One region of the Kitasatospora sp. HPM-01-4 genome, then DNA from elsewhere that is predicted to be linked to it. Evidence: riboswitches for the same ligand, from Rfam matches in the RefSeq annotation. Region 1 holds a riboswitch; each other region holds the start of a gene.
What was found. A riboswitch is a leader RNA that binds a small molecule or an ion and turns the genes downstream of it on or off. The one in region 1 is predicted to bind cobalamin.
Positions count from the first base shown of each region.

Region 1 (5,649 bases):
ACACCGGGCACCCTCGCGCTGTTCGCGGACACCCTCGGCGACGACGGCGTCATGACGCTGCGCTTCGACAAGTACTTCACCGGCCGGACCGGCGCCGGTGCCTACCAGGGCGACCCCGGCCGGGTCGACCTGGCGGCCTTCACCCGCCAGGCCGCGGCGGCCTACGCCACCCTGGGCGCGCAGCCGGAAGCGGACCCGCACGCCCTGCTGATCCTGGGTCACAGCGAGGGCGGAATGCAGGCGCTCCTGCTCGCACGCACCGTACGGCCCGCACCCGCCGGACTGGCCCTGGTCGCACCGCAGGACGAACGCTTCCTGGACCTGCTCGGCTTCCAGCTCGATGCCCTGCTCGACGAGGGCGCGGCAGCCGGCCAGTTCACCGAGGCGGTCGCCCAGGCCGACAAGGCAGGCGTCGCCGCCGCGATCGCGGACTTCCGGGCCGGCCGCCCCGCGGACACCAGCAGCCTGCTGCCGCCGCTCGCCACGCTGCTGAACGCGCTGTTCGGCCCGAACAACGCCCGTTTCGTACGCAGCGACGACGCCGTCTACCCGCCCGACGCCGCCCGCGGGCTGCGCCCCGGCACCAGGGTGACCGTCATGTGCGGCACCGCCGACCACAACGTGCCCTGCGCCACCACACCTCCGCTGCTCGCCGCGCTGGACCAGGCGCACACCACCGGTCCCGGGCTGCGCACCCTGGACGGCCTCGACCACTACCTCCACCCGTCCGGCACCCCGGTCAACGACCGGATGCTCGCCCCGGCCGCCGTCGCGGCACTGCACGAGTTCGCCCGGCCCTGGAAGCGTTGACCTCCTCGCCGCCCCGGGGTGTGGCGATACCGGCGCGCGCCGGTGTGCTGCCGACCGGATTGACAACCCTCTAACGCCGACCGCGGCTGCGATACCGAGACGCTCGACGTTCAGCTGTCGAGGGCACTCATCATGCGGTCGGAGGGGGATGGCATGGCACAGGTCGACGAGCAGGTCGTGGCACCTGCGTACACCGAGCGTGCACTGATCCAGGGCACGGCGTGGGTCCTGGTGCTCCTGGCTCTGGGGCTGGACATGGCCCACCAGTCTTGGCGGGTCCTGGCCATCGCCGCCGGTGTGGTCCTCCTGGCCAGCACCGGCCTGGCGATGCGGCTGAAGAACGTCAACCTGGTCGCGTTCCTGGAGAAGACGGCCATCTGGGCCGCTCTGATACTGCTGGTCCTCCTGGCGGAACTGGGCGTCGAAGCCCACTGGGAGATCACCTCGGTGACCGGCAGGGAGGTCACGACGGCCACCGTCCTCGTCCTGGTCGGTGACCTGGTCGCCGAAGTCCGCGACCACCTCAGCGAGCGCGTCGGCCGGCACCAGGCCCGCGACCAGATCCGGGACTCCGTCAACACCGTCGGGCTGGCGATCTCCTGTCTCCGGCGCTGGAGGGACAAGTTCAAGGCACGCCTGGGGTGAGCTCCCCGAGGAGCGGCTCACCCCAGCGGGCCTGACCGAAGTGGGACCGGTCCTGATGCCGTCTCAGCAAGTGGACTGCGGGGATTCGGTGTTCTCCCCGTCGGCGGTTCCGCTCTAAGCTGGTCGGGCAGCTGGTTCGCCCTGCCCGCCAGGTAGGCGCGTCGTAAGAGGGAACCCGGTGGGAATCCGGGACTGCCCCGCAGCGGTGAGTGGGAACGACCGCCGTCATACGCACTGGGCCCATCCGGGTCCGGGAAGCGACGGCCAGTAGGTGACCGCCTTTCCCGGGCGGCCGTGCCCGCGAGTCCGAAGACCTGCCCGCTGCCCGCGCGCGACCGATCGCGGGCGGCTGTCCCGGTGACCACGAGGGCGGGTCGGCGTACATACCAGGCGGGGCCGCGCGCGTGCGGGTGTCCGTCCGGTTCGTCACCCCTTCGCGCTCCCGTGCCGTCGCCGGGCACTTGAGGAGAAAGACTCGCGAAGGAGAGTCCCTTGACAGCGAAGTCCGCAGCCGTGGCCACCCGGGCCACCGCGCACGGCTACCCGCGGCAGGGCCGCAACCGGGAACTGAAGAAGGCCATCGAGGGGTACTGGAAGGGCACCGTCACCTCGGCCGCCCTGCGGGCCACCGCCGCCGACCTGCGCCGGGAGAACTGGGCGCAGCTCGCCGAGGCCGGCGTCCAGGAGGTCCCCACCGGCGACTTCTCGCTCTACGACCACGTGCTCGACACCACCGTCGCCGTCGGCGCGATCCCCGAGCGGCACCGGGCGGCGGTCGACGCCGATCCGCTCGACGGCTACTTCGCCATGGCCCGCGGCACCCAGGACGTCGCGCCGCTGGAGATGACCAAGTGGTTCGACACCAACTACCACTACCTGGTACCCGAACTCGGTCCCGACACCGCCTTCACGGCGGACCCGGGCAAGCAGGTCGGCGAGCTGCGCGAGGCGCTCGCCCTCGGCCACGCCGCCCGCCCGGTACTGGTCGGCCCGGTCAGCTACCTGCTGCTCGCCAAGCCGGCGCCCGGGGTGGCCGCCGACTTCCAGCCACTCACCCTGCTCGACCGGCTGCTCCCGGTCTACGCCGAGCTGATCGCCGCCCTGCGCGCCGCCGGGGCCGAATGGGTGCAGCTCGACGAGCCCGCCCTGGTGCAGGACCGCACCCCGGCCGAGCTGAACGCCGCCGCCCGCGCCTACCGCGAGCTCGGCGCCCTCACCGGCCGGCCGAAGCTGCTCGTCGCAAGCTACTTCGACCGCCTCGGCGAGGCGCTGCCGGTGCTGGCCAAGGCCCCGATCGACGGCCTCGCGCTGGACTTCACCGGCCCCGCCGCCGGCAACCTGGACGACCTCGCCGCGGCCGGCGGGCTGCCCGGCAAGCGCCTGATCGCCGGGGTGATCGACGGCCGCAACATCTGGATCAACAACCTGGAGGCCTCGCTCGCCACCCTGGCGACCCTGCTCGGCCTGGCCGGCCATGTCGACGTCGCGCCGTCCTGCTCGCTGCTGCACGTGCCGCTGGACGCCACCGCCGAGCGCGACCTCGCCCCGCAGATCGCCCGCTGGCTCGCCTTCGCCCGCCAGAAGGCGACGGAGACCGCGCTGCTGGCCCGCGCCCTGCGCGAGGGCACCGGGGCGATCGCCAGCGACCTGGCCGCCAACCGGGCCGACCTGGCCTCCCGCGCCAACTCGCCGATCACCCACGACCCGGCCGTGCGCGCCCGCACCGCCGCCGTCACCGGGGACGACGCCCGCCGCTCCCAGCCCTACGCCGTTCGCACCGAGGCCCAGCGCGCCCGCCTCGGGCTTCCGCTGCTGCCGACCACCACCATCGGCTCCTTCCCGCAGACGACCGAACTCCGGCTCGCGAGGGCAGACCTGACGGCTGGTCGGATCGACCGGACCGCCTACCGGGGGCGGATCGAGGCCGAGGTGCGCGAGGTGATCGCCTTCCAGGAGAAGGCCGGGCTGGACGTGCTGGTGCACGGCGAGCCCGAACGCAACGACATGGTCCAGTACTTCGCCGAGCAGCTGACCGGCTACCTGGCCACCCGGCACGGCTGGGTGCAGTCCTACGGAACCCGCTACGTACGCCCGCCGGTGCTGGCCGGCGACATCTCCCGTCCGCACCCGATGACGGTCGACTGGTTCCGCTACGCGCAGAGCCTGACCGACCGTCCGGTGAAGGGCATGCTCACCGGTCCGGTCACCATGCTCGCCTGGTCATTCGTCCGCGACGACCAGCCGCTCGCCGAGACCGCCCGCCAGGTGGCCCTCGCCCTGCGCGACGAGGTCACCGACCTGGAGGCCGCCGGCGCCGCCGTCATCCAGGTGGACGAGCCGGCCCTGCGCGAGACCCTGCCGCTGCGCGCCGCCGGCCGCCCCGCCTACCTGGCCTGGGCCACCGAGGCGTTCCGGCTCGCCACCTCCGGCGTCCGCGCCGACACCCAGATCCACACCCACATGTGCTACGCCGAGTTCGGCGCGATCATGACGGCGATCGACGAGCTCGACGCGGACGTCATCTCCCTGGAGGCCACCCGCTCGCACATGCAGGTGGCCGGCGAGCTCGCCGGGACCGGGTACCCCCGCGAGGTCGGCCCGGGCGTCTGGGACATCCACTCACCGCGCGTTCCGAGCACGGACGAGGCCGTGGAACTGCTGCGTGCCGGGCTCGCGGCGATCCCGGCCGAGCGCCTGTGGGTCAACCCCGACTGCGGTCTGAAGACCCGCGGCTGGAGTGAGACCCGCGCTTCGCTGGACAGCCTGGTGGGCGCCGCCCGCCGGCTGCGGGAAGAACTCGCGGGCTGATTCGGCGCGCAGGGCCGAGGGGCGGGCACGGGACCAGGTCGGTGCCCGCCCCTCGCACTCGCGTCCTCCCCGCGCGCACCTGCGGATTTCCGACACTCACGGCGCCATATCCGCGAATTCTGCGAATCCGCTTCGGTGGTACCTTCGCAACCATCCGGGGAAGAGAAGAGGGGTGCGTCGCACCATGGCACGTCCCGCCGGGCGCAAGATCTTCGCCCACGCCAAACTGCGCCGGCTGCGCCGCGAGCACGGTATGAACCAGGTCGAGCTGGCGCAGGAGCTGTCCATCTCGACCAGCTATCTCAACCAGATCGAGCACAGTCAGCGCCCGCTCACCGCCGCCGTGCTGCTGCGGATCACCGAAGTGTTCGGTGTGGACCCGGAGTTCTTCTCCGAGGCCGACGAGGAACGGCTCGCCACCGACCTGCGCGCCGCCCTCGCCGACGAGGCATGCGGATCCCCTGTCGCGGCCCAGGAGATCGCGGAGGTGAGCCGCGACCATCCCGACGTCGCCAGGGCGCTGATCACGCTGCACCGCAGCTATCGGGAGGCGGCCGCCAGGGTCGCCGATCTCGGCGCTCCCGGTGGCCACGCGGCACTGGGTACGGCCGAACCCCACGACGAGGTACGGGACTTCTTCTACGCGCACCACAACCACATAGCCGCCCTGGACGAGGAGGCCGAACGCACCGCGTCCTGCCTCGCGGCGACCACGGCCGGCCGCATCGCCGCCGCACTGGTGACCAGACTCGGTGAGCGGCACGGGGTGCGGGTGGTCGATGCCGACCAACAGCGGGCCGAGATGCGGCGGTTCGAGGCGGCGAGCGGCACGCTCCGGCTCTCCCCGTGGCTGACCGACGGCCAGCGGGCGTTCCAGCTCGCCACCCAGCTGGCCCTGCTGGAGCACCGGCCGCTGCTCGACGCGCTGGTCTTCGCGGCCCAGCTCTCTCTCACCTCCCCCCAGGCGGCGGACCTGGCCAGGATCGGCCTCGCGAACTACTTCGCCGGAGCCCTGCTGATGCCCTACACCGCCTTCCACGCCGCCGCCGAGGAGCTGCGCTACGACATCGAACTCCTCCAGGCCCGCTTCGGCGTCGGCTTCGAGACGGTCTGCCACCGGTTGAGCACCCTGCAGCGGACCGGGCACCGTGGCGTGCCGTTCTCCTTCCTGCGCGCCGACCGGGCGGGCAACATCTCCAAACGGCAGTCCGCGACCGACTTCCACTTCTCCCGCCTCGGCGGCACCTGCCCGCTCTGGACGGTCTACGAGGCGTTCTCCGCCCCCGGGCGGATCCTCACCCAGGTCGCCGAGATGCCGGACGGGAAGCGGTACTTCTGGATCGCCCGCACCGTGACGCACGGCGGCTTCGGCCACCGTGCGCCACG
Region 1 is NZ_JBPQGP010000005.1:949,641-955,289, forward strand. Features, by position in the region: gene ACSMTC_RS03935 (alpha/beta fold hydrolase) at 1-810, shown strand, start outside; gene ACSMTC_RS03940 (hypothetical protein) at 964-1,455, shown strand; cobalamin riboswitch at 1,571-1,791, shown strand; gene metE (5-methyltetrahydropteroyltriglutamate--homocysteine S-methyltransferase) at 1,948-4,263, shown strand; gene ACSMTC_RS03950 (short-chain fatty acyl-CoA regulator family protein) at 4,448-5,649, shown strand, end outside.

Region 2 (5,649 bases), 6.1 Mb from region 1:
CAAGGCCGCGTCGGGCTCCTCATGACAGGTCCCCCCGTCCGGTCCGGTCCGGAGACCGTTCCGGGAGGCAGACCCTAGCCGTTGCCCTCCAGATCCCCCTCGGTCTCCAGGAAGGCGGTGCGCAGGGCGTCGATCAGCTCGGGGTCGGGCTCGGCCCAGAGACCGCGCTCGGCGGCTTCGAGCAGTCGCTCGCTGATGCCGTGCAGCGCCCAGGGGTTGGCCGCGCCGAGGAACTCGCGGTTGGTCGGGTCGAGCACGTACTCCTGGGTGAGCCGCTCGTACATCCAGTCGGCGACCACGCCGGTGGTGGCGTCGTAGCCGAACAGGTAGTCCACGGTGGCGGCCATCTCGAAGGCGCCCTTGTAGCCGTGCCGGCGCATCGCCTCCAGCCAGCGCGGGTTGACCACGCGGGCGCGGAAGACCCGGGCGGCCTCCTCGGTGAGGGTGCGGGTGCGCACCGTCTCGGGCCGGGTCGAGTCGCCGATGTAGGCGGTCGGGGCCTTGCCGGTGAGCGCGCGGACGGTGGCCACCATGCCGCCGTGGTACTGGAAGTAGTCGTCGGAGTCCGCGATGTCGTGCTCGCGGGTGTCGGTGTTCTTGGCGGCGACGGTGATCCGCCGGTACGCGGTCTCCATCTCCTCGCGCGCCGGGCGGCCGTCGAGACCGCGGCCGTAGGCGTAGCCGCCCCACACCGTGTAGACCTCGGCCAGGTCGGCGTCGGTGCGCCAGTCACGGCTGTCGATCAGCTGGAGCAGGCCGGCCCCGTACGTACCCGGCCGGGAGCCGAACACCCGGACCGTGGCCCGGCGTTCGTCGCCGTGCTCGGCGAGGTCCGCCTGGACGTGGGCGCGGACGAAGTTGTCCTCGTCCGGCTCCTCCTGCCGGGCGGCCAGGCGGACGGCGTCGTCCAGCAGCGCGACCACGTGCGGGAAGGCGTCCCGGAAGAAGCCGGAGATGCGCAGCGTCACGTCGATGCGCGGGCGGCCCAGCTCCTGCGGGCTGATCGCCTCGAGACCGGTGACCCGGCGCGAGGCGTCGTCCCAGACCGGGCGGACGCCGAGCAGGGCGAAGGCCTCGGCGATGTCGTCGCCCGCCGTACGCATCGCGCTGGTGCCCCAGAGCGAGAGGCCGACCGAGGGCGGGAAGGCGCCGTCGTTGTCCGCCCGGTAGCGCTCGATCAGCGAGGCGGCCAGGGCCTGGCCGGTCTCCCAGGCCAGCTTGCTGGGGACGGCCTTGGGGTCGACCGAGTAGAAGTTGCGGCCGGTCGGCAGCACGTTGACCAGTCCGCGCAGCGGGGAGCCGGACGGTCCGGCCGGGACGAAGCCGCCGTTCAGCGCGTGCAGCACGGCGTCCAGCTCGTCGGTGGTCCGCATCAGGCGCGGCACCACCTGGCGGGCGGCGAAGTCCAGCACCTGGCGGACCGCCTCGCCGTGCCCGGCCGCGACCTTCTCCACCGCCTCCGGTGCCCAGTCCTCGGCCTCCATCGCCTCGACCAGCGCACGTGCCTGGGCCTCGGCCGCGTCGGTGGCACCGAGGGTCGGCGCCGCCTCGTCCAGGCCGAGCGCCTCGCGCAGGCCGGGCAGAGCGTTCACACCGCCCCAGATCTGCCGGGCGCGCAGGATGGCGAGCACGATGTTGATCCGGTCCTCGCCGACCGGGGCCTGGCCGAGGACGTGCAGGCCGTCCCGGATCTGGGCGTCCTTGACCTCGCACAGCCAGCCGTCGACGTGCAGCAGGAAGTCGTCGAAGCCGTCGTCCTCGGGGCGCTCCCGGAGACCGAGGTCGTGGTCGAGCCGGGCGGCCTGGATCAGGGTCCAGATCTGGGCGCGGATCGCGGGCAGCTTGGCCGGGTCCATCGCGGCGATGTTGCTGTGCTCGTCGAGCAGTTGCTCAAGGCGCGCGATGTCGCCGTAGGAGTCGGCGCGGGCCATCGGCGGGACCAGGTGGTCGACCAGGGTGGCGTGGGCACGGCGCTTGGCCTGGGTGCCCTCGCCCGGGTCGTTCACCAGGAACGGGTAGATCAGCGGGAGGTCGCCGAGTACGGCGTCCGGACCGCAGGCGGCCGACAGCGCGGCCGTCTTGCCCGGCAGCCACTCCAGGTTGCCGTGCTTGCCGAGGTGTATCACCGCGTGGGCGCCGAAGCCGCCGTCCTCCCGGGCGGCCGCGATCCAGCGGTAGGCCGCCAGGTAGTGGTGCGAGGGCGGCAGGTCGGGGTCGTGGTAGATGGCGACCGGGTTCTCACCGAACCCGCGCGGCGGCTGGATCAGCACCAGCAGGTTGCCGGAGCGGATCGCGGCCAGCACGATGTCGCCGTCCGGGTTCCGGCTGCGGTCCACGTACAGCTCGCCGGGCGCCGGGCCCCAGTGCTCCTCGACCTGCTCCCGCAGCTCGGCGGGGAGCTCGGCGAACCAGCGGCGGTAGTCGGCGGCCGGGATGCGGACCGGGTTGCGGGCGAGCTGCTCCTCCGTCAGCCAGTCCTGGTCGTAGCCGCCCGCCGCGATCAGCGCGTGGATCAGCGCATCGCCCTCGTGTGAGGCATCGTCGCCGACGTCGAGTCCCGGCAGCTCGTCACCGAGGTCCATGCCCTCCGCGCGCAGCCGGTGCAGCAGCCGGACCGCGCTGGCCGGGGTGTCCAGACCGACCGCGTTGCCGACCCGGGCGTGCTTGGTCGGGTACGCGGACAGCACCAGCGCCAACCGCCTCTCGGCGGGCGGGACATGGCGCAGCCGGGCGTGCCGGATCGCGATGCCCGCGACCCGGGCGGCGCGCTCGGGGTCGGCCGCGTAGACGGTCAGGCCGTCCTCGTCCAGCTCCTTGAAGGAGAACGGGACGGTGATCAGGCGGCCGTCGAACTCGGGTACGGCGACCTGGGTGGCGGTGTCCAGCGGGGAGAGGCCGTCGTCGCTGCCCTCCCACTGGGCCCGCGACCAGGTCAGGCAGAGCGCCTGGAGGATCGGCCGGTCGAGCGCGGCGAGCGCGCCCGCGTCCCAGGCCTCCTCGTCCCCGCCCGCCTGCGCCTCGGCCGGGCGGGTGCCGCCGGCGGCCAGCACCGTGGTGACGATCGCGTCGGCCCGGCCCAACTCGGCCAGCAGCTCGGACTCGGCGCCGCGCAGCGAGGAGCAGTACAGCGGCATCGCACGGCCGCCCTGGTCCTCGATCGCCCGGCACAGGGTCTCGACGAAGGCGGTGTTGCCGCTCATGTGGTGGGCGCGGTAGTAGAGCACCGCGATCAGGGGGCCCTCGGTGGTCGAAGGCGTGCGCTCCAGCGGGCCCCAGGCGGGGGCCGAGGCGGGCGGGGCGAAACCGTGGCCGGTGAGCAGCACGGTGTCGGAGAGGAAGGCGCCGAGCTCGGCCAGGTTGGCCGCGCCGCCGTGCGCCAGGTAGGCGTGCGCCTCGGCGGCGATCCCGGCGGGGACGGTGGACAGCTCCATCAGCTGGGCGTCCGGCGCCTGTTCACCCGTGAGCACGACCACCGGGCGAGGGCCGGCCAGCAGCGCGTCCAGGCCCTCCTGCCAGGCCCGGCGGCCGCCGAGCAGCCGGACGATCACCAGCTCGGTGCCCTCCAGCAGCGCGGGCAGCTCCTCGGGGGTCAGCCGGGCCGGGTTCCCGAGGCGGAAGCGCACCGGGCCCTGCGAGGCGCGGGCGCTGAGGAGATCGGTGTCGGAGGTCGACAGCAGCAGGATCATGCGGTGGGCCTCCCGGCCTGGTGGATGGTGGGCCGAGCGGTGCGGTGCTCGGCGGACGGCGGAGTGCGGCGGGTGCCCGGCCGGCCCACGGGAACGGGTGGCGTGGGAGCGTGCGGCGCCGGCTCGGCACACCCGGCACACAGCGGGCGGAGCACGGCGGACCCGGGCATGCGGGAGCGCATCACTTCTGGCCTTCCTCGGGGTCCGCGCCCCGGGCTGGTCGAGGACGGCGGGAGTACCTGGCTCCCAGGGCCCAGTTGAGCCGTGGTTACAGTGGCGGGACCGCACCGGTTTTCCACCGGTTTCCTCCGCATATGCCGTCAGGCCGCCCGCGCGGGCCGCCCGGGAGCATCGTACGGGTTGCGACTGACCTGGGGGGAGTGTGATCTGTTCGGTACGGTGCACCCCGAGCGGTGATCTGTATGCTCGCCGCCATGCCACCCACACCCGACGCCGTCGTGCCGGGCCCCGGTGCGCCCGACCGCGACCGTTCGGACGCCTGTCCGGGGGCCCTGCGGCTGCACACCGCCGACGACGGCTCCCTCGCCCGGATCCGGATACCCGGCGGACTGCTGACGGACCGTCAGGCGATCGCGCTCGCCGAGGCCGCCGAGGAGCTGGGCGACGGCGAGTTGGAGACCACCTCGCGCGGCAACGTGCAACTGCGCGGCCTGCCTTCGGACTCCGGTCTCGAACTCGGCCGCCGCCTGCGCGCCGCCGGACTGCTGCCCTCGGACACCCATGAGCGGGTCCGCAACATCGTCGCCTCCCCGGCCGCGGGGCTGGACGGCCTCGGCCACGCCGACGTCCAGGACTGGGCCCGCGAACTGGACCGGCGCCTGTGCGCGAGCGAGGCGGCGGCCGGGCTCTCCGGCAAGTTCCTCTTCGCCCTGGACGACGGGCGCGGTGACGTCGCCGCCCTCGACGCCGATGTGACATTGATCGCAACCGCCGGCGGCGGCGCCCTGCTGCGCCTCGGCCGCGCCGCCACCGCCCGCCCGGTGCCGCCCGGCCGCGCCGCCGAAGGTGCGGTCCGCGCCGCCGAGGAGTTCCTGCACGCGCTGCGCGCCACCGGCACCAAGGCCTGGCACCTGCGCGAGGCGCCCGAACTGCTCGACCCGGGCACCGAAGAGCTGCCGGCCCTGCCCGGCGCCGCCCCTGCCCCCGGCGCCCTGCCCGGCGGGCTCTCGGTCGGCCTGCGGTTCGGCCGGGTCGGCGCGGCACGGTGGCGGCTGCTGGCCGCGGCCTCGGCCGGGGAACTGCGCCTGACCCCCTGGAGGGGAGTCATCCTGCCGGGGGCGGCGGCCGGCCGGCTGCCCGAGCTGGCGGCGGCCGGGTTCCGTACCGACCCCGGTTCGGCCTGGGAGCGGGCCAGTGCCTGCACCGGGCTGCCCGGCTGCGCCAGGTCGCGGGCCGACGTACGGGCCGACGCGGCACGGGCGTTGGACGCGGCGGCGCGGCGGTCCGCCCCGGGCGGACTGCCCGTGCACTGGTCCGGTTGCGAGCGGCGGTGCGGGCATCCGGCGGGGGAGTGGGTGGACGTCCTCGCCACGGGGCAGGGCTACCGGGTGACCCGCGTCGGCGCCTCGGCGAAGGCGCCGGCGGATGTGTCAGTGAACGTGACGACAGAGCGGATGGCCGAGGCAGTGGCCGAGGCCCGGAGGATCAAGTGATCGAGTACGAGAAGGACGGCGCGGCCATCTACCGCCAGTCCTTTGCCACCATCCGGGCCGAGGCCGAACTGGCCCACCTGCCCGCCGACGTGGCGCAGGTCGCCGTGCGGATGATCCACGCGTGCGGCATGACCGACCTGGTCGAGGACCTGCTCTGGTCGCCCGGCGTGGTCGCGAGCGCGCGCGCCGCGCTGCACGCCGGTGCGCCGATCCTGTGCGACGTGTCGATGGTGGCCAGCGGGGTCACCCGCAAGCGGCTGCCCGCCGACAACGAGGTGATCTGCACCCTC
Region 2 is NZ_JBPQGP010000005.1:7,026,763-7,032,411, forward strand. Features, by position in the region: gene cobN (cobaltochelatase subunit CobN) at 75-3,686, opposite strand; cobalamin riboswitch at 3,898-4,044, opposite strand; gene ACSMTC_RS30795 (cobalamin biosynthesis protein CobG) at 4,121-5,359, shown strand; gene ACSMTC_RS30800 (precorrin-8X methylmutase) at 5,356-5,649, shown strand, end outside.
Region 2: it holds a riboswitch for cobalamin, as region 1 does, so the genes downstream of both, cobN (cobaltochelatase subunit CobN) here and metE (5-methyltetrahydropteroyltriglutamate--homocysteine S-methyltransferase) in region 1, are expected to answer to the same signal.

Region 3 (5,649 bases), 4.4 Mb from region 1:
CTCGCGCTTGAACAGGTTGGAGACCTGCGGCTCGATGCACTCGTACACACCGGCGATGGACGCGATGGTCGCGGTCGGCGCGATGGCGAGCAGCAGGGAGTTGCGCAGGCCGGTCTCGGCGATCCGGGCGCGCAGCGCGTCCCAGCGCTCGGTCCACTGCGGAGCAGCGTCGAAGTGGTCGATGTGCAGCTGGCCGCGGGCGGCGCGGGTCTCCGCGTACGCCTCGTGGCGGCCGAACTGCTCGGCCAGCTCGCTGGAGCGCTCGTACGCGGTGAGCATGATCCGCTCGGCGATCAGCGTGGAGAGCTGCTTGGCCTCGGCGGAGTCGAAGTCCAGCCGGAGCTTGAAGAAGACGTCCTGCAGGCCCATCACGCCCAGACCGACCGGCCGCCAGCGGGAGTTGGAGGTGCCGGCCTCGGTGGTCGGGTAGAAGTTGATGTCGATGACCCGGTCCAGGAAGGTCACGGCGGTGCGCACGGTGGCGTCCAGCCGCTCCCAGTCCATCGCGTTCAGCAGGTCGCCGGCGGTGGCGCCGTCGGCCACGTGCGCGCCGAGGTTGACCGAGCCCAGGTTGCAGACCGCGGTCTCGGAGTCGTCGGTGACCTCCAGGATCTCGGTGCAGAGGTTGGAGGAGTGCACCGTGCGGCCGGGCAGCGCGGTCTGGTTGGCGGCGCGGTTGGAGGCGTCCTTGAAGGTCATCCAGCCGTTGCCGGTCTGGGCCAGGGTGCGCATCATCCGGGCGTACAGGGTCTGCGCCGGGACGGTGCGGACGGCCTTGCCCTCGGCCTCGGCCTTGCGGTAGGCGGCGTCGAACTCGGCGCCCCACAGGTCCACCAGCTCGGGGACGTCGGCGGGAGAGAACAGCGACCAGTCCTCGTTGGCGTTGACCCGGCGCATGAACTCGTCCGGGATCCAGTGCGCCAGGTTGAGGTTGTGGGTCCGGCGGGCCTCCTCGCCGGTGTTGTCGCGGAGCTCCAGGAACTCCTCGATGTCGGCGTGCCAGGTCTCCAGGTAGACGCAGGCCGCGCCCTTGCGGCGGCCGCCCTGGTTGACCGCGGCGACCGAGGAGTCCAGGGTGCGCAGGAACGGGACGATGCCGTTGGACTTGCCGTTGGTGCCCCGGATCAGGCTGCCGCGCGAGCGGATGCGGCTGTAGGAGAGGCCGATGCCGCCGGCGTGCTTGGACAGGCGGGCGATCTGCGCGTAGCGGTTGTAGATCGAGTCGAGGTTGTCCAGCGGGGAGTCCAGCAGGTAGCAGCTGGACATCTGGGGGTGCTTGGTGCCGGAGTTGAAGAGCGTCGGGGAGGAGGTCAGGTACTCCAGGCGGCTCATCAGGCGGTACAGCTCGGCCACCTCGGCCACCGACTGCTCGCTGTCGCCGACCGCCAGGCCGGCCGCGACGCGGAGCAGGAAGTGCTGCGGGGTCTCGATCACCTTGCGGGTGATCGGGTGGCGCAGCAGGTAGCGGGACTGCACGGTGCGCAGGCCGAAGTACTCGAAGCGGTCGTCGCCGGCCAGGTCGACCAGGGCGTCGAAGGCCGCGGCGTGCTTGGCGACCAGGGCGGCGGTGTCATCGCCGATCAGGCCCTCGGTGTGGCCGACGGCGATCGAGGCGGAGAAGGAGATGGCGCCCTGGCTGATCGCCTCGTCGGCGATCTCCATGGCGAGCAGGCGGGCCGCCAGCTTCGAGTACTGCGGGTCCTCGGCGATCATCGACGCGGCGGCCTCCACGGCCAGCCCGCGCAGCTCGGCGAAGTCCGAGCCGGCGTGGCGGCCGCGCAGCGCGGCGGCGGCGACGTGGCCGGGGTCCACCTGGGGGAGGTCAACGCTGCGGTCGGTGAGGAGCCGAAGCAGTGCCGCACCGGGGTCGGTCTGGGTGGTGGCGGCTGAACCCTGGGAAGGCAGGGCAACTGAGGCAGCGATGGTCAAGGCGCTTCTCTCCTGGCGGCGGCGTCGGATGAGGGTCGTATCCGGGTCGACGTGAGCGCAGGGAGGCACAGCGCGCCCGGAAAACCGGCGCGCTCTCTACCCCCTGGCCCACCCGCGAGGCCCGGACGTACTGCGGTGCTGCAAGGCATCTGCGGGGAAGCCATGTGGCACGCCGTCGGCAGGTAACCGGACTTGCGGGCGCTTGGAGAGCCGCCCGCTCACCGCTGCGGGGCAGTCCCGGACTCGCACCGGGTTCCCCTGCTTCGACAGCGAGAGCGAGCATACATGTTGTGGCGGTCCGACGATGCGGCACCACATGTAGTGCCGTGTGTCGCGGCCGGGCCAACCCTGCGGTTGTGCGGGAGGGGTGCTCAGAAGGTGATCGAGTACACCATGAGGTCGGTCCCGGGGGCCGGCGCCCAGTCCCGTTCGGGGGTCCGGCCGAAGCCCAGGCGCTCGTAGATCCGGTGCGCCGCCTTCATTCTCGGGCGGGTCGAGAAGGCCATCCCGGCCAGTCCCAGCTCCCGGCAGCGGTTCATCGTGGCACGGACCAGGGCCTCGCCGGCACCGCGTCCGCGGGCGGCGGCGCCGACCGCCAGCATCCGGATCTCGCCCTCGTGCGGCTCGGCGATGTCGGCCCACTCGGTACCGCCGACCGCGAGGGTCACACAGCCGAGGACCTGGAGGCTGTCCGGGTCGAGCGCGACGAAGAGCTCGGCCTCCTGGTTGCGGCGCCCGGCGTCCCGGAGGAGCTGGACGTAGCCGCTGTCCGGGGAGGTGTGACCGTCGCCCACGAACGCCTCGACCGTGACGTCACCTGCGGCTTCGAGGTCCTCTTCGAGAGCGCGGCGGATGAGGATGCCCATCCGGACAGTGTGCCCGACGGGAGGGCGGCGGCGGCAATCAGGGTGGTGGCGGGTCGGGTGGCGGCGGGCCGGGTGGAGGCGGCGGGCGGGACGGTCGAGGGGCGGGCGGCGCCGGACCGCGGCCCCGGCGGGAAGGCGGAGGCGGCCGGCATGGTGCCGTACAGGCGGTCGGGAAGAACCGGAGCCGCCGGGTGGTTGGGGCCTTCGTGACTGCCATCGGGACCGCCGCCGTGACCGCCTCCTGGGCCCCGCCCGCCGTCGCCCGGGCAGGGCAGCTCACGGCCGATGAGGAAGCCGAGCAGTCCGAAGCCGCCGGTGGCGCCGATCAGGCCGAGCGAGGTCGCGAGGGTGTCGGGGGTCATGGCCTCCAGCCTGGTCCGCGCGGGCCGGCGCCACGAGTGGCAGAAACGACCGGTTGCGTCGAAATCCTGCCAACCCCTGGCAGGCCGGGGAGCGGCCCTGCCGTCCGGGGAGGAGCCGCGCGGGCGGAACCGCGCGGGGCGAGGGCGCGTGGAAGGACCGGGGAGACGAGCGAGGCGGGAGGGAGCGGGACGGGGGCGCACGTACGGCATCCCGGCCGGATGCTGGGGAACGTCGCCGCCGTGGTGCTGGAGCCGGTCCACCCGTTCGAGCTGGGCGTCGCCGCCGAGCTGTTCGGGATCGACCGCAGTGACGACGGGCTGCCGGTGTACGACTTCGCCCTCGTCGCCGACCGCCCGGGGCGGCACCTCACCCACGCCGGCTTCGGTCTGGACGTCCCGTACGGGCCCGAGCGGCTGGCCGAGGCGGACCTGATCGTGGTCACCGCGGTCGGCCGGCGCGCGGAGTACCCGGCGGAGCTCATCGAAGCACTGCGCGCCGCGGTCGAGCGCGGGGCGCGCGCGTTGTCGATCTGCACCGGCAGTTTTCTGCTGGGTGCCGCCGGGCTGCTGGACGGGCGCCGCTCCACCACGCACTGGAAGCACGTCGAGGAGATGGCCCGGCGCTTTCCGCTCACCACCGTCGAGCCCGACGTGCTCTACGTGGACGACGACCCGGTGATCACCTCGGCCGGGACGGCGGCGGGGATCGACGCCGGCCTGCACCTGATCCGCAAGGTGCAGGGCGCGGAGGTGGCCCGGGGGATCGCCCGGCGGATGGTGGTCGCCCCGCACCGGGAGGGCGGGCAGGCGCAGTTCGTCGACCGGCCGGTGCCGGTCCGCGACGCGGACTCGCTCGGCGGGCTGCTCGACTGGCTGAGCCGCCACCTGGACCACGATCTGACGGTCGATCAGCTGGCCGCCCGCGCCCATATGTCACCCCGCACCTTCGCCCGCCGCTTCCAGCAGGAGACCGGTACCACCCCGCACCGCTGGATCACCAACCAGCGCCTGCTGCTGGCCCAGCGCCTGCTGGAGAACACCGGCGAGTCCGTGGACGCGGTCGCCGCCCGCTGCGGCTTCGGCAACGCGGCCGCCCTCCGGCACCACTTCGGCCGCTGGCTCGGTACGACGCCGCAGGCGTACCGCCGTGCTTTTGCCGGGAGTTGACCGAGTACGGAGCCTCTCGCCCCGGGCCCGCCGGGCGCGGGCCGCGCCTTCGCGCCCGGTACCCCGAGGGCGCGCACCGGTCCGGGGAGCCGGCGGTGCGCGGATCAGGTCAGGTGGGCGACCGAGTTCCAGTGTTCCGCGCGGAGCCGGCCGCAGTGGGAGCGCCAGAGGCTGGTCGAGCAGTTGTGCACCGCGCACAGTTCCAGCAGTTGGGGCTCGGTGAGGCGGTCCAGGACGTAACGGAGCATCAGGACCGTGCAGTCGTGTGCCACCACCAGCACCGGCCGGCCGTCCTCCTCCTCGCAGAGGTCGCGCAGCAGGCTGCGCACCCGCAGCGCGACGTCCAGGAACGATTCTCCACCGGGCGGCCGGTAGTAGAGCTCGCCCATCTTGCGGCGGCGGGCGGCCTCGGCGGGGTGCTCCTTCTCGATCGCGGCGGCGGTCAGCATCTCCAGGACGCCGAGCTCTCTGTCCCGCAGCCGTTCGTCGTACCTGACCGGGAGCCCGTCCGGCGCCGCGCCGAGCCCGGTGGCCTCGGTGAGCGCGATCCGGGCGGTCTCGGTGGTGCGCACATAGGGCGAGCACCAGACGGCGCGGGGGCGGTCGGCGGCCGGCAGCTGGGCCAGCCAGCGGCCGAGTTCGCGCGCCTGGCCCCGGCCGTGCGGGGAGAGCGGTATGTCGGCGTCCCTGGTGGTGATCGGGACGGTCAGCGCGCCGGTCTCGGCGGCGAGCCGGAACTCGACGTTGGCGGTGCTCTCGCCGTGCCGGGTGGCGATCAGGACGGAGGGCAGCGGCCGCGGGGGCGCTGCGAGGCGGTGTCCGTTGAGGACGCCGGTGAGTTCTGCCATGGCCGTTCTCCCCGTTGGTGTCCGTGACTCGGTGGGCAGGCACGAGCCACGCACACTCCATGGTCGCGCCTGGCCGGCAGTAGGGCCCGCGGTGTCGCGTGCCCCGTCGCCGGTCGGTCTCAGGTCGGATTGCGCCGCAAAAGATCGCGCCGCCACCCCAGTGTTGACGGAGGTGACGGCGCGATCACAGGGCGCACGAGTCGGCGCCGAGTGCGCCTGTCCGGATCAGTGCGCCGCCACGGGCACCGGGGCGTCCTCCAGAGCCTTGTCCCCGACCTCGACGCTGTAGTCCGCCCTGCTGGTCTCATCGGTGCCCTCGGGGGCCTTGACGGCGCGCAGGACGAGGGTGAGCACCACGGCCACCAGCAGGTTGAGCACGAAGGCGGTGAGCCCGATGTACCCGATCTCGCCGATCCCGGGGATCGCCGCGGAGCTGCCGCCGAAGTGCTTGGTGGCCGGCGAGGGGATGCCGTACGC
Region 3 is NZ_JBPQGP010000005.1:5,371,673-5,377,321, forward strand. Features, by position in the region: gene ACSMTC_RS23420 (ribonucleoside-diphosphate reductase subunit alpha) at 1-1,923, opposite strand, end outside; cobalamin riboswitch at 2,090-2,247, opposite strand; gene ACSMTC_RS23425 (GNAT family N-acetyltransferase) at 2,301-2,795, opposite strand; gene ACSMTC_RS23430 (helix-turn-helix domain-containing protein) at 3,377-4,324, shown strand; gene ACSMTC_RS23435 (histidine phosphatase family protein) at 4,429-5,172, opposite strand; gene mctP (monocarboxylate uptake permease MctP) at 5,398-5,649, opposite strand, start outside.
Region 3: it holds a riboswitch for cobalamin, as region 1 does, so the genes downstream of both, ACSMTC_RS23420 (ribonucleoside-diphosphate reductase subunit alpha) here and metE (5-methyltetrahydropteroyltriglutamate--homocysteine S-methyltransferase) in region 1, are expected to answer to the same signal.

Region 4 (5,649 bases), 210 kb from region 1:
CCGAGCGCGTCCTCGTCGGGCTTGCCCGGGTCCAGTGTCTCCAGGTCCGCGGTCGGGGTCTTCCAGACCAGCTCGGACGGCGCACCCAGAGCCTGTGCCACGGCCCGTACCCGCCGCTTGGTGAGGCCGGTGAGCGGGACCACGTCGGCCGCGCCGTCACCGAACTTGGTGAAGAAGCCGGAGATCGCCTCGGCGGCGTGGTCGGTGCCCACCACCAGGCCTTCGTGCGCGCCCGCCACCGCGTACTGGGCGATCATGCGCTGCCGGGCCTTGATGTTGCCGTGCACGAAGTCCCGGTGGTGCGCGTCACGGAAGACCGTGCCACCGGCCGACACCGCCTCCATCGCGGCGTCGCCGGCGGGCTTCACATCGACGGTCAGGACCCGGTCGGGCCGGATGAACTCCAGGGCCAGCTGCGCATCCTTCTCGTCGGCCTGCACGCCGTACGGCAGCCGCATCGCGAAGAACGTAGCTTCCCGCCCGGCGGCACGGACCCGCTCGACCGCGAGCTGGCACAGCCGGCCGGCGGTCGTGGAGTCCACACCGCCGCTGATGCCCAGCACCAACGAGCGCAGGCCCGTGGAGGTCAACCGGTCGGCGAGGAAGGCCACTCGGCGTTCGATCTCCTGATGTGCGTCGAAGGACGGGCTCACCTGGAGATCCCGGGCGATCTCCTGCTGCAGGGATATGGACGCCGCGTCGGTCACGGTCGCTCCTCGGTCGGGCCCGTGGGCAGACTGGGCACGCGCCGCCGAGCCGGGGCCACAGACGCGCGTACGGGACGGAAGAACTCTAGAGGACGGCCGCGAAGTCCCATTCAGGGCGGGTGCGGGGGCGGCCGTCGGGCCTGCCGTCGCAGCGCTGGTCCACCGGTGGCAGCTGCCGCACCGGCCGCCTTATGGTGAGAGGGCGCCTCCGGCCGGGTCCGCTTCCCGCCGGTCGGCCGGCGCGTCCGCCCCGAGCCGGTGCTTCCGTCCCCGGGCCGGTGCGGAGCGCCCATCGGACAGGTGCCCGTCCCGGCCGCCTCTCCGTGCCCTGCTCACGACGACTGGGGAGGGGTGTCGCCATGGCCGTACTCTCCCGGGAGCCCGTACCGCAGCCGGTGCTGTCCCCGCTGACGGCGGCGGCGATCTTTCTGGTGGTGACGGTCGATCCCGGCGGTGAGCCGGTCGTACGAGGGCTGCTGTCCGATCTCTCCGGGCTGCAGCGGGCCGTCGGCTTCCGGGCGCCGAACGGGATGCTGAGCTGTGTCACCGGCATCGGGTCACAGGTCTGGGGACGGCTGTTCAGCGGGCCGCGCCCGGCCGAGCTGCACCCGTTCCGCGAGCTGGCGGGGCCTGGACACCGCGCCGTTTCGACGCCCGGTGACCTGCTGTTCCACATCCGGGCCGGACGGATGGACCTGTGCTTCGCGCTGGCCTCCCAGCTCATGGACCGTCTCCGCGGCGCTGTCACGGTATGTGACGAGGTGTATGGATTCAGGTACTTCGACGAGCGCGACCTCCTCGGCTTCGTCGACGGGACGGAGAACCCGGTGGGCCGGGCGGCGAGTGCGGCGGTCCTGATCGGCGACGAGGACCCGCGGTTCGCCGGCGGGAGTTATGTGATCGTGCAGAAGTACCTGCACGACCTCCCCGCCTGGGAAGCCCTTCCGACCGAGGCGCAGGAGCTGGTGATCGGACGTCGGAAGGCGACCGACATCGAGCTGGACGACGAGATCAAGCCGCCCGACTCACATGTCGCGCTGAACACGCTCGTCGATCCGGACGGGACGAAACACGAGATCCTGCGCGACAACATGCCCTTCGGCAGGGTGGGTGAGGAAGAGTTCGGCACGTACTTCATCGGGTACTCCCGATCCCCGGCGGTGACCGAGACGATGCTGACGCGTATGTTCCTGGGCGACCCTCCGGCCTCCCACGACCGCATCCTGGACTTCTCCACCGCGGTCACCGGTTCCCTGTTCTTCGTACCCACGGCCGACTTCCTCGACGGCCTTCCCGATCCGCCCGGCGCGAGCCACCGGGAGCCGGAGGCCGACCCGGCACCCGGTGTCCGGTCGCCGGCCGATGAGTCCCTGGGGATCGGCGACATGAAGAGGTCTCGACAATGAACAATCTGCACCGTGAACTGGCGCCCGTCTCCGCCGCCGCCTGGGACGACCTGGAGAACGAGGCGCGACGCACGTTCGAGCGCCATGTGGCCGCCCGCCGGCTCGTGGACGTCTCCACGTCAGGCGGTCTTCACCTGGCCGGGGTGGGCACCGGGCACCTGGAGGCGGCCGACGCCCCGGCCGACGGGATCATCGCCCACACCCGCCACTTCCAGCCGATCGTGGAGCTGCGCGTTCCGTTCACCGTCGACCGCGAGCAGGTCGACGACGTCGCGCGCGGCGCCAAGGACGCGGACTGGCAGCCGGTGATGGACGCCGCACGGCGGATCGCCTTCGCCGAGGACCGCGCGGTGTTCGAGGGCTACCCGGCCGCGGGCATCACGGGGATCCGTGAGAGCTCGTCAAATCCGCCCGTGAGGCTGCCTGTTGAGACACGCGACTACCCGAACAGCATCAGCCGGGCCGTGACCGAACTGCGGCTGGCCGGCGTTGGCGAACCGTACACGCTGGCGCTGAGCGCCGACGCGTACACCGCGGTCAGCGAGACGTCCGACTACGGCTACCCGGTCATCAAGCACCTCGCCCGGCTCCTGGACGGCGAGATCGTCTGGGCGCCCGCCATCGACGGAGCCTTCCTGCTGTCCACCCGGGGCGGCGACTTCGAACTCTGCATCGGCCAGGACGTGTCGATCGGCTACCTGTCGCACGACGAGCGGACCATCCGGCTGTATCTGGAGGAGACGCTGACGTTCCTGGTCCACACCGCCGAGGCCGCGGTGGCCCTTGTGTCGGGAGCACCGGGAACCGCGTGACGACCGGCGGCGACCGGACAGGTCCGGGTCGCACGCCCCGGGTCCGAGGACCTGGCGAGTCGCGGGCCGCGTCGGGTCAACTCCCCGACGCGGCCCGCGACTCGCCCTGAGTACGCCGTCGGTTCACTACCGTGCGCCGGTGATGTCGAACACATGCGCAGCTGAGCGGGCTTGTGCGCTGGTGATCCCGCCCCCTACGGTGACTGCTGCCGTGGTGTTCGGGAAGACCGGTGTCCTGTGCCTTGTCACAGGAAGTCCGGAGCGGCCCTCGCCACTGTGATCGGGGAGTCTCCGTACCGTCCCGCCGCGAGCCGGCGGGTGGTCACTGGGCGCTGTGCGTCCGGGAAGGCCGGGTGCGGAGGCGTTTGACCCGTCAGCCAGGAGACCGGCCACGGCACCGCTTGAGAACTGTCCACGAGGTGCTGGAGAGGCTGCCCGAAATGACCATGCCCAGAACCGTTGCCCCGGCGCCCGCCGCGGCCACCGCCGCCCCGTCACTGCGCTGGGAACGGAAGGACTGGATCCGCACCGGCGGACTGATGGCGGTGATCCTCGCCATGCACGTCACCGCCTTCGGCATCCTGATAGCGATGGTCGCCCCGCACCACTACGCCGTCGGCAACCAGGTCTTCGGCCTCGGCCTCGGCATCACCGCCTACACCCTGGGCATGCGGCACGCCTTCGACGCCGACCACATCGCCGCCATCGACAACACCACCCGCAAGCTGATGGCCGACGGCAAGCGGCCGGTGTCGGTCGGCTTCTGGTTCGCCCTCGGGCACTCCACCATCGTGGTGGTACTGGCCGGCCTGGTCGCCACCGGTGCCCATGTCGTCACCACGCTGACCAGCGACGACTCCAGCACCAAGCAGGTGCTGGGGGTGGTGTCCACCAGCGTCTCCGGCAGCTTCCTCTACCTGATCGCCGCCCTCAACCTGGTCTCCCTGGCCGGGATCTACCGGGTCTTCAAGGCGATGCGGGCCGGCGAGTTCGACGAGCACGAGCTGGAGAAGCACCTGGACAACCGCGGCTTCATGAACCGCATCCTGGGCCGGCTGACCAAGTCGATCAGCCGCCCCGGCCAGATGTACCCGATCGGCCTGCTGTTCGGCGTCGGCTTCGACACCGCGACCGAGGTCTCCCTGATGGTGATGGCCGGCTCGGGTGCCGCCGCCGGGCTGCCCTGGTACGCGATCCTCTGCCTGCCGCTGCTGTTCGCCTCGGGGATGAGCCTGTTCGACACGCTCGACGGCACCTTCATGAACTTCGCCTACCACTGGGCGTTCTCCAACCCGGCCCGCAAGGTCTACTACAACCTCACCATCACCGGCCTGTCGATCGCGGTCGCCTTCCTGATCGGCACCATCGAGCTCGTCGGTGTGCTGCACGACCAGCTGAACCTCACCGATCCGGTGACCGGCTGGATCTCCGGCATCGACCTGAACAACGTCGGGTTCATCATCGTGGGCCTGTTCGTGGTGGTCTGGGCCTGTGCACTGGCGTACTGGCGCCTGGCCAAGGTCGAGAGCCGCTGGCCCAGCCGCTGAGAAGGCCGTCGGGCCCACCCGTGCGCTCGCGCACGGGTGGGCCCTTCGCGTACCCGCTCCCCCGCCGTCACCGCACCTCGTCGCCGGTCGTCGGGCGGACCGGGTACGGGACGAAGGTGCTGGTGTGCTCGTCCACGGTGAGCGGGCGGCCGATCGGCGGAGCGGCCCGCTGCGGGCAGGCGGGGCGTTCGCAGGTCTTGCAGCCGAGGCCGATCGGGGCGGCGGCGCTCTCCTCGGTGAGGTCGAGGCCCGCGGAGTACACCAGCCGTGCGGCGTGGCGCAGTTCGCAGCCCAGGCCGACGGCGAAGGTCTTGCCGGGCCTGCCCCAGCCGCCGGGTGAGCGGGTGACGGCGCGGGCGGTCCACAGATAGCGCTGCCCGTCCGGCATCGCGGCGATCTGGACGTGGACGCGCCCCGGAGCGGAGAACGCCTCGTAGACGTTCCACAGCGGACAGGTGCCGCCGGCGCGGGAGAAGTGGAAGCCGGTCGCGGACTGCCGTTTGGAGACGTTGCCGGCCCGGTCGACCCGGACGAAGGAGAACGGCACCCCGCGCAGGCGGGGCCGTTGCAGGGTGCTGAGGCGGTGGCAGACGGTCTCGTAGCCGACGCCGAAGTGGTCCGCCAGGCGTTCGATGTCGTAGCGCGTCGCCTCGGCCTCGGCATGGAAGACGCGGTACGGCAGCACCAGGGCGGCGGCGAAGTAGTTGGCCAGGCCGATCCGCGTCAGGGACCAGGCGGTCGAGCCGTCCGGGCCGTCCTGGGCGGCGAGTTGGGACAGCAGGCCGTCGTGTTCCAGATAGGCGAGCTGAGTGGCCATCCGGAAGGCCTGCTGGCCCGGTCGCAGCCGGGAGGACAGGTGCAGCACCCGGGCACCGGCGTCGTAGCGGTGCAGCCGGTCGGGTCCGGTGCGGTCGTCATCGGTGGTGGCCAGGCGTACGCCGTGCCGGGTGGCGAGCCGCTCGGCCAGCACGCTGCGCACCTCACCGCGCCGCAGGCCGATGGCTTCGGCCAACTCTTCGGCCACGGTGTCGAGTTCGTGGATGTAGTTCCTCCGCCGGTAGAAGAACTCGCGGACCTCCTCGTGCGGGGTGCGGGTGCCTTCCGTACCCGGGAGGAGTCCGCGGTCGCCGGCCAGGACCGCCAGCTGTTCGGTGGTCTCCTGCTGGCTGCGCCGGAG
Region 4 is NZ_JBPQGP010000005.1:735,347-740,995, forward strand. Features, by position in the region: gene nadE (ammonia-dependent NAD(+) synthetase) at 1-707, opposite strand, end outside; gene ACSMTC_RS03070 (Dyp-type peroxidase) at 1,067-2,113, shown strand; gene ACSMTC_RS03075 (family 1 encapsulin nanocompartment shell protein) at 2,110-2,925, shown strand; cobalamin riboswitch at 3,121-3,333, shown strand; gene nicT (Nickel transporter NicT) at 3,366-4,472, shown strand; gene ACSMTC_RS03085 (short-chain fatty acyl-CoA regulator family protein) at 4,540-5,649, opposite strand, start outside.
Region 4: it holds a riboswitch for cobalamin, as region 1 does, so the genes downstream of both, nicT (Nickel transporter NicT) here and metE (5-methyltetrahydropteroyltriglutamate--homocysteine S-methyltransferase) in region 1, are expected to answer to the same signal.